Regions from separate parts of the Streptomyces sp. NPDC050145 genome, predicted to be linked through region 1. Evidence: riboswitches for the same ligand, from Rfam matches in the RefSeq annotation. Region 1 holds a riboswitch; each other region holds the start of a gene.
What was found. A riboswitch is a leader RNA that binds a small molecule or an ion and turns the genes downstream of it on or off. The one in region 1 is predicted to bind cobalamin.

Region 1 (2,256 bases):
CGGATTGCGCAGCAGGGCCTGGAGGACCGTGCCGCAGACCGCGAGGCCCGCCCCGCACACGGCGGCCAGCAGGGTGCGCGGCAGCCGCAGGTTCCACACGATCCCGTCGCGGATCGGCGACAGGTCCGAGCTGCCCCAGCCGACCCGGGCCGCGACCGACGCCCACACGTCGCCGACGCCTATGTGTGCGGGCCCGATCGTGATGGCCACGGCGACCGAGACGCACAGGGCGAGCAGGCCCGCCGCCGCGTACGACGCCGGGCGCAGGCGGGTCACTTGGTGAGGCCGGGGCACTTGGTGGGGCCGGGTCACTTGGTGAGGCCGAACGCGCGCAGCGCCGCCGCCACCTTCTCCACGCCGTCCACGGTGCGGATCGTCGGATTGAGGTCCTGCCCCTTGAGCAGCACGTACCGCTTCTCGCGGACCGCCTTCATGTTCTTCGTCGCGGGGTCGGACTCCAGGAACCTGATCTTCTGCGCCGCCGACTCGGCCGACTGCGAGCGCCGGGTCAGATCGCCGATCACCAGGACGTCCGGGTCGCGGTCCACGACCGTCTCCCAGTTGATCTGCGGCCACTCCTCATGGGTGTCGTCGAAGACGTTGCGCACCCCGAGCGCGTTCGTGATGACTCCGGGAGCTCCGCAACAGCCCGCCATGTAGGGCGACTTGGAGTCGGAGAACCAGTACAGGACGCGCACGCCGTCGGCATCGCCACCCGAAGCGGCCTTCCGCACCCGCGACTTGAGCGTCGCCACCAGCTTCTCGCCGCGTTCGCGCACGTCGAAGATCCGTGCCAGGTCCCGGATCTCGCCGTAGACCGTGTCCATGGTCAGCGCCTCGGTGCGGACGCCGTCGCCGTCGCCGCTGTTGTCCTTGTCCGCGCAGTCGGTGGGGGACAGGTACGTCGGCACGCCGAGCTTCTCGAAAGAGGCGCGCGGCGCCACGCCGCCCTTGCCGAGCGTGTACCCGAACGAGGCAGCGGCGAAGTCGGGTTCCGTGTCGAGGACCTTCTCGAACGACGGGTAGCGGTCCGCGAGGCGCGGCACCTTCGCGTTCGCCTTCGCCAGGTTCCCGCGCACCGGGTCGGTCCAGGTGCCGGTGCCCGCCATCCGGTCGGCGAGGCCGAGGGACAGCATGATCTCGGCGGAGCCCTGGTCGAGGGCGACGGCGCGGCGCGGCGGGTGCGCGACGTGCACGCGCTGCCCGCAGTTGGTGAGCGTGACACCGGCGCCGGACGCACCGTCGGAGCGCTCCGACGGGGCGCCGGATCCGCAGGCGGTGAGCAGCAGTGCGGTGATCGGCACGAGGGCACAGAAGCGGGCGAGACGTGCGAAGGGCACGGGAGATCCTTTAGCGTCCAGGGCTCAAACGCGGAGCCGGCCAACGGTCCGCCCCGCCGGGTGCACGGGCGGGGCCGCCAGCAGGTCTTCGGACTCGGGGTCGTCCGGACGGAGCGCCTTCCCAGGCCCGGTTCCCCCCGGCCCAGTGGCAGTTGCCCCGCCCGTCGCCCTCACCGCTGCGCGTCAGTTCCGGTCTTGCACCGGATTCCCTGACCCGAGTACGTACAAGTACGCACAAAGGTACGACTGGCTTGGGGAAGCTATCACAGGGCGTCACCACCCCGGCAGGGCGCGTCAGTCCTCGCCCGACCAGGCCCGCAGCTTCTCCGGATTGCGCACCACCCAGATCCGCGCGACCCGTCCCCCGGCGAGGTCGAACGCCGCCACCGTCAGCACCACACCGTCCCGGAGCGCGACGAGTCCCGGCGCGCCGTTGACCGTACGCTCCAGAAGTTCCAGACCCGGCGCCTTGTCGGCGATCGCCACCATGTACGAGGCGATGCGCGCCGCCCCCTCGACCGGGCGCAGCGCGGCACCGGCCAGGCCGCCACCGTCGGCGGTCATCACGGCGGACGGGGCGAGCAGGCCGACGAGCGCCGCGATGTCCTTCGCCTCCCAGGCCCGTCTGACCTGCCGCACCGCTTCCGCCTGCCGCGCGCCGACGTCCTCCGGGCGCGCGGCGCCCACCCTCCGCCGCGCCGAGGCGGCCAACTGCTTGCAGGCCGCCGACGACCGGCCGAGGACCTCCGCGATCTCCGCGAACGGATACCGGAACACGTCGTGCAGCACGAACGCCACCCGCTCCGCCGGCGTCATCGACTCCAGGACGACGAGGAACGCCATGCTCACGGACTCGTCGAGCACCATCTGCTCGGCGAGGTCGCCGCCCTGCCCGTGCGCCCACTCGGACCGGTCC
Region 2 (2,256 bases), on a different contig from region 1:
GCTCCGGTCGCTGCCGGGCTTCAGCAGCACCGGGTTCATCAGCGCGCTCGGCTCGACGCGGGCGGCCTGCGCCTGCATGGCCTGCGCCCGCCCGATCTCGGCGCCCTCACGCGTCACGAACGAGTTCAGGGACATGTTCTGCCCCTTGAACGGCGCGACCTTCACGCCCTGCCGCACCAGCCACCGGCAGATCCCCGCGGTGACCACGCTCTTCCCGGCGTCCGAGGTGGTGCCCGCGACCAGCAGGCCGCCGCCCTTCCTCGCGCCCGTCATCGACGGCCCCACAGCAACCGCGCGCCCACACAGACTCCCAACGCCGAAAGACTCACGCGCCGCGACAACCGCGCGGCCCGCTCCACATCACGTACGTGTACGGGCCGGCCCCGCTCGTTGAGGACCGGCCGGTGCTCCACCCGCCCCGCGTACGACAGCGTGCCGCCGAGACGCACCCCGAGCGCGCCCGCGAACGAGGCCTCCACGACCCCCGCGTTCGGGCTCGGGTGACGCTCCGCGTCGGCCCGCCAGGCCCGCACCGCGTCCCGGGGGCGGCCGCCGGTCAGCACCGCGAGGACGCCCGTCAGCCGGGCGCCGGGCCAGCCGGCGACGTCGTCGAGCCGGGCCGAGGCCCAGCCGAAGCGCCGGTAGCGCGGCGACTTGTGACCGACCATCGCGTCCAGTGTGTTCACGGCACGGAAGGCGAGCAGCCCCGGCACCCCGGCGACGGCACCCCACACCAGGGCGCCCACGACCGCGTCGGAAGTGTTCTCGGCGACCGACTCGACGACGCCGCGCGCGATGCCGTCGGCGTCCAGGCCCTCGGGGTCGCGCCCGCACAGCCGGGGCAGCAGCTCCCGGGCCAGCTCCACGTCGCCGGCCTCCAGCGCGGAGCCCACGGCCCGCGCCTCACGGCCCAGCGAGGTGCCGCCGACCACGGCCCAGGTCGCGGCGGCGGTCAGTGCGACCGAGGCGGCGGGGGAGCGGCGTACGGCACGGGCGGCGAGCGCGCCCAGCGCGGCGGCGCCACCGGCGCACACGGCCGTGTGCAGGGCGCCCCGGCCGCGATCGTCCCGCCACAGCACGCGCTCGACGGCTCCCGCGGCGCGGCCGAAGCCCGCGACGGGGTGCCCGCGGCGCGGATCGCCGACCAGGAGGTCGCTGAAGATACCCAGGGCGGCGCCGTACGCGAAGACGCGCTCGGCCCGCCGTGCGCCGCGCGGGGCGAACATGGCGGTAGTTGTCCTCACTCAGGGTGTCCACGCCCTGGTTCGAAGAGACCGGCAGCGTGAGTTCCTGGCTCGCCCTCCGGGGGAGGGCTGACAGTGGCGGGACCGCGCCGGATTCGCACCGGCTTCCTCTGCTGCTGCCGTATATGGCGAGGGAAGTGCACCACGCTCCGCGAAGGCACGTCAACTTGCTGTTGACCTGCGGCGGGTGAGTGTGGCCAGGTCCACAACACGTCGGCGGGGTGGGGACGCGCGTGCGTCCCCACCCCGCCGAGGGAGTGCTGCGACCGTGGTCAGGCCACGATCAGAAAGATCCCGTACGCGACCGCCGCCGAGCACAGCGCGAAGCACAGGTAGGCGCCGGAGACGGCGAGCGTCGCCGAACCGCCCGCGCGCGTCGCGGACTCCTTCTTGGAGAGGCCGACGATCCCGAGAGTGAACAGGCCCACCAGGGCCACGGTCACCACGAGGCTGACGCCGAACACGGAGCCGAGGGCCGCCCAGTCGATCTTCATAGCTGGTCCTGCTTCCTTACAGCGTGGCGCCGGTCGTGGCGCGCGCGGGGTCGGCCACCGAGGCGGCCGCGGCGGGCATCGGGGACTCCTCGACGGCGAGCGCACCGGTGGGCGGCGGCGTGACCGCGGCGATCGCGGTCGTGACGACACCGGCGGGCTCCGCGGCGGGGGCCTCGGTGCCGATCTCGTCGGCCGTCACGTTGTGCTGGTCGACCGAGTTGCGGCGGGACAGCACCCAGATGACCGAGGCGCCGCCGATGAGCAGCGCGGCCGTCAGGCCGATGCCCCACGGGCCCTGCTGGGTGAGGAACTCGGCGCCCGCGCCGACCAGACCGGCCGCCGGCAGGGTCAGACCCCACGCGACGAACATCCGGGTGGCGGTCGACCAGCGGACGACACCGCCCTTGCGGCCGAGGCCCGAGCCCATGACGGCGCCGGAGCAGACCTGGGTCGTGGAGAGCGAGAAGCCGATGTGCGAGGAGGCGAGGATCGCCGTCGCGGCACTGGTCTGCGCGGCG
Region 3 (2,256 bases), on a different contig from region 1:
GCCGGCGTGCTTCGAGAGGCGGGCCACCTGGTGGTAGCGGTCGTAGATCGAGTCCAGCTCGTCGAGCGGGGAGTCGAGCAGGTAGCAGCTCGACATCTGCGGGTGCCGGGTGCCGGAGTTGAAGAGCGTGGGGGAGGAGGGCAGGTAGTCGAGCCGGCTCATCAGGCCGTACAGCGCGGCGACCTCGTCCAGGGCGCGGACCGTGTCGTCCTCCGCCAGGCCGCAGGCCACGCGCAGCAGGAAGTGCTGCGGCGTCTCGACGACCTTGCGGGTGATCGGGTGGCGCAGCAGGTAGCGGCTGAAGAGGGTGCGCAGGCCGAAGTAGCCGAAGCGGTCGTCGGCGTCCCGGTCGATCAGCGCGTCGAGCGCGGCGGCGTGCACGCGCACGAACTCGGCGGTGCGGTCCGCGATCAGGCCCTCGCGGTGGCCGACCGCGACCGAGCCGGTGAACGAGGTGACGCCCTGCGAGGCGGCCTCGGCCGCGACGGTGAGGGTGAGCAGGCGCGCCGCGAGCCGCGAGTAGGCCGGGTCCTCGGAGATCAGTCCGGCGGCCGCCTCGGTGGCGAGCTCGCGCAGCTCCGCCTCGTCGGCCCGGGCGGACCGGCCGCGCAGCGCCGCGGCGGCGACCCGGCCCGGGTCGGCGTCGGGCAGGTCGGCGGTCAGCTCGGTCAGCGTGCGCAGCAGCGCGGTGCCGGGGGCGTCGGCTTCGGCACGGACCGGGGCTGAGGCGGGATCGGCGGGCGCGATCGTCACTGGGGGGCTCTCCCTCGCTCGGCTCGGGGCCCGCGGGAAGGAGGAGTGGCCCGGGCGCGCACAGGGGGCGCCCGCGTCACCGGCCCGTTCCGCGAGGCCCTGACGTATCGACACCCGGGCCGGACGGCTCGGGTGCACCGTCGGCAGGTCTTCGGACTCACGTGAGGGGCCTTTGTGGCCTTACGTTCACCGTTGCGGGACAGTTCCGGACTTGCACCGGATTCCCCTGCGACGACAGCGAGAGCGAGCATACATGTTGTGCCCGGGCTTCCGCTCCGGGCCCACATGTTGTGTCGCGGTGACGGTCAGGCCACCCCGGGCTGCTTGAGGAGCGTGGTCACGAAGTCGGCCGTGAAGTCGCGCGGGCCGGTGCCGAGCGCGACCCGGCCGCGGTGTTCGGTGCGGGCGGCGACGAGCGGGGACTCGGCGTAGTAGGCGCGCGGGTAGTCGCTGTCGTAGGGGATGAACACGGTCTTGCCGCGGGTGAGTTCGCTCGCGCACTCCACGACGACGGTGCCGTCGGCGGCGGTGACGAACGACTCGTCGGCGCAGACCCCGACGGCGAGCGGGTCGTGCAGCGGGCTGCCCGCGGCCTCCGTGTACGCGTCCAGGTAGTAGCGCATCAGGCGGGCGGTCAGCGCCATGCCCTCGCCCGCGTCCTCCAGGACGGCCAGGTGGTCCTTGGTGAAGCGCCAGCCGTGCGTCGCGTCGAGCCCGACCATCGTGTACCGGATGCCCGAGGACACCACGAGGTCGACGGCGTCCGGGTCCGCCCAGGCGTTGAACTCGGCGACCGGCGTGATGTTCCCGGGCACCTCGGCGGCCCCGCCCATGAAGACGAGGTGCTTCACGCGCCGCGCGAAGTCCGGGTCCTCGGTGATCGCGAGGGCGACGTTGGTCAGCGGGCCCGTCGCGCACACGGTCAGCTCGCCCTCGTACTGGCGCGAGAGGCGGAGCATGGCCTGCGCCGAGGACTCGGTCTGCTCGGGGACGCTCGCGTCGGGCAGCCGCTCGGCGCCGAGGCCCTCCGCGCCGTGGAACTCGCCGGCCGCGGAGTACGGCAGCCGGGTCAGCGGGCGGCCCGCGCCCCGGTGCACGGGCACGTCGCCGTCGATGCCGAAGGCGCGGGCCAGCGCGCGGCCGTTGCGGAAGGTCTGGGAGGCGGGCACGTTGCCGCCGACGGTCGTGTAGGCCTTGAGGTCCCACAGGCCGGTGCCGAGCAGGTACTGGAGCGCGACGGCGTCGTCGATGCCGGGGTCGCTGTCGAGGACGATGGGTGCGGTCAAGGGTTCCTCCAGGGCGGGTGGTGCCGATCGTCGGGTGGTGCCGATCGTCGGCCACCGTAACGGGACGAGCCCCTCCAGGGGTGGAGGGGCTCGTCCTGTGAGAAGGGTGCGCGGGGCTAGTGTCCGGCGCCGGTCCCGACGGCCGGCAGCTCGACCTTCACGCCCTTGTCGCCGGCGTCGGCCGTGTAGTCCGACGGGGACGTCTCGTCGATGCCGT

Region 2: linked by a shared signal. The riboswitch ahead of ACIBTU_RS37720 (cobalamin biosynthesis protein) and the one ahead of ACIBTU_RS00615 (ABC transporter substrate-binding protein) in region 1 are both predicted to bind cobalamin.
Region 3: linked by a shared signal. The riboswitch ahead of ACIBTU_RS22120 (ribonucleoside-diphosphate reductase subunit alpha) and the one ahead of ACIBTU_RS00615 (ABC transporter substrate-binding protein) in region 1 are both predicted to bind cobalamin.

Annotation. Positions count from the first base shown of each region.
Region 1 is NZ_JBITJS010000001.1:117,315-119,570, forward strand. Features, by position in the region: gene ACIBTU_RS00610 (FecCD family ABC transporter permease) at 1-276, opposite strand, end outside; gene ACIBTU_RS00615 (ABC transporter substrate-binding protein) at 309-1,340, opposite strand; cobalamin riboswitch at 1,402-1,606, opposite strand; gene sigJ (RNA polymerase sigma factor SigJ) at 1,635-2,256, opposite strand, start outside.
Region 2 is NZ_JBITJS010000030.1:12,991-15,246, reverse strand. Features, by position in the region: gene ACIBTU_RS37725 (cobyric acid synthase) at 1-273, opposite strand, end outside; gene ACIBTU_RS37720 (cobalamin biosynthesis protein) at 270-1,226, opposite strand; cobalamin riboswitch at 1,265-1,408, opposite strand; gene ACIBTU_RS37715 (hypothetical protein) at 1,517-1,738, opposite strand; gene ACIBTU_RS37710 (anion permease) at 1,755-2,256, opposite strand, start outside.
Region 3 is NZ_JBITJS010000010.1:322,133-324,388, forward strand. Features, by position in the region: gene ACIBTU_RS22120 (ribonucleoside-diphosphate reductase subunit alpha) at 1-753, opposite strand, end outside; cobalamin riboswitch at 878-1,021, opposite strand; gene ACIBTU_RS22125 (nucleoside hydrolase) at 1,059-2,039, opposite strand; gene mctP (monocarboxylate uptake permease MctP) at 2,156-2,256, opposite strand, start outside.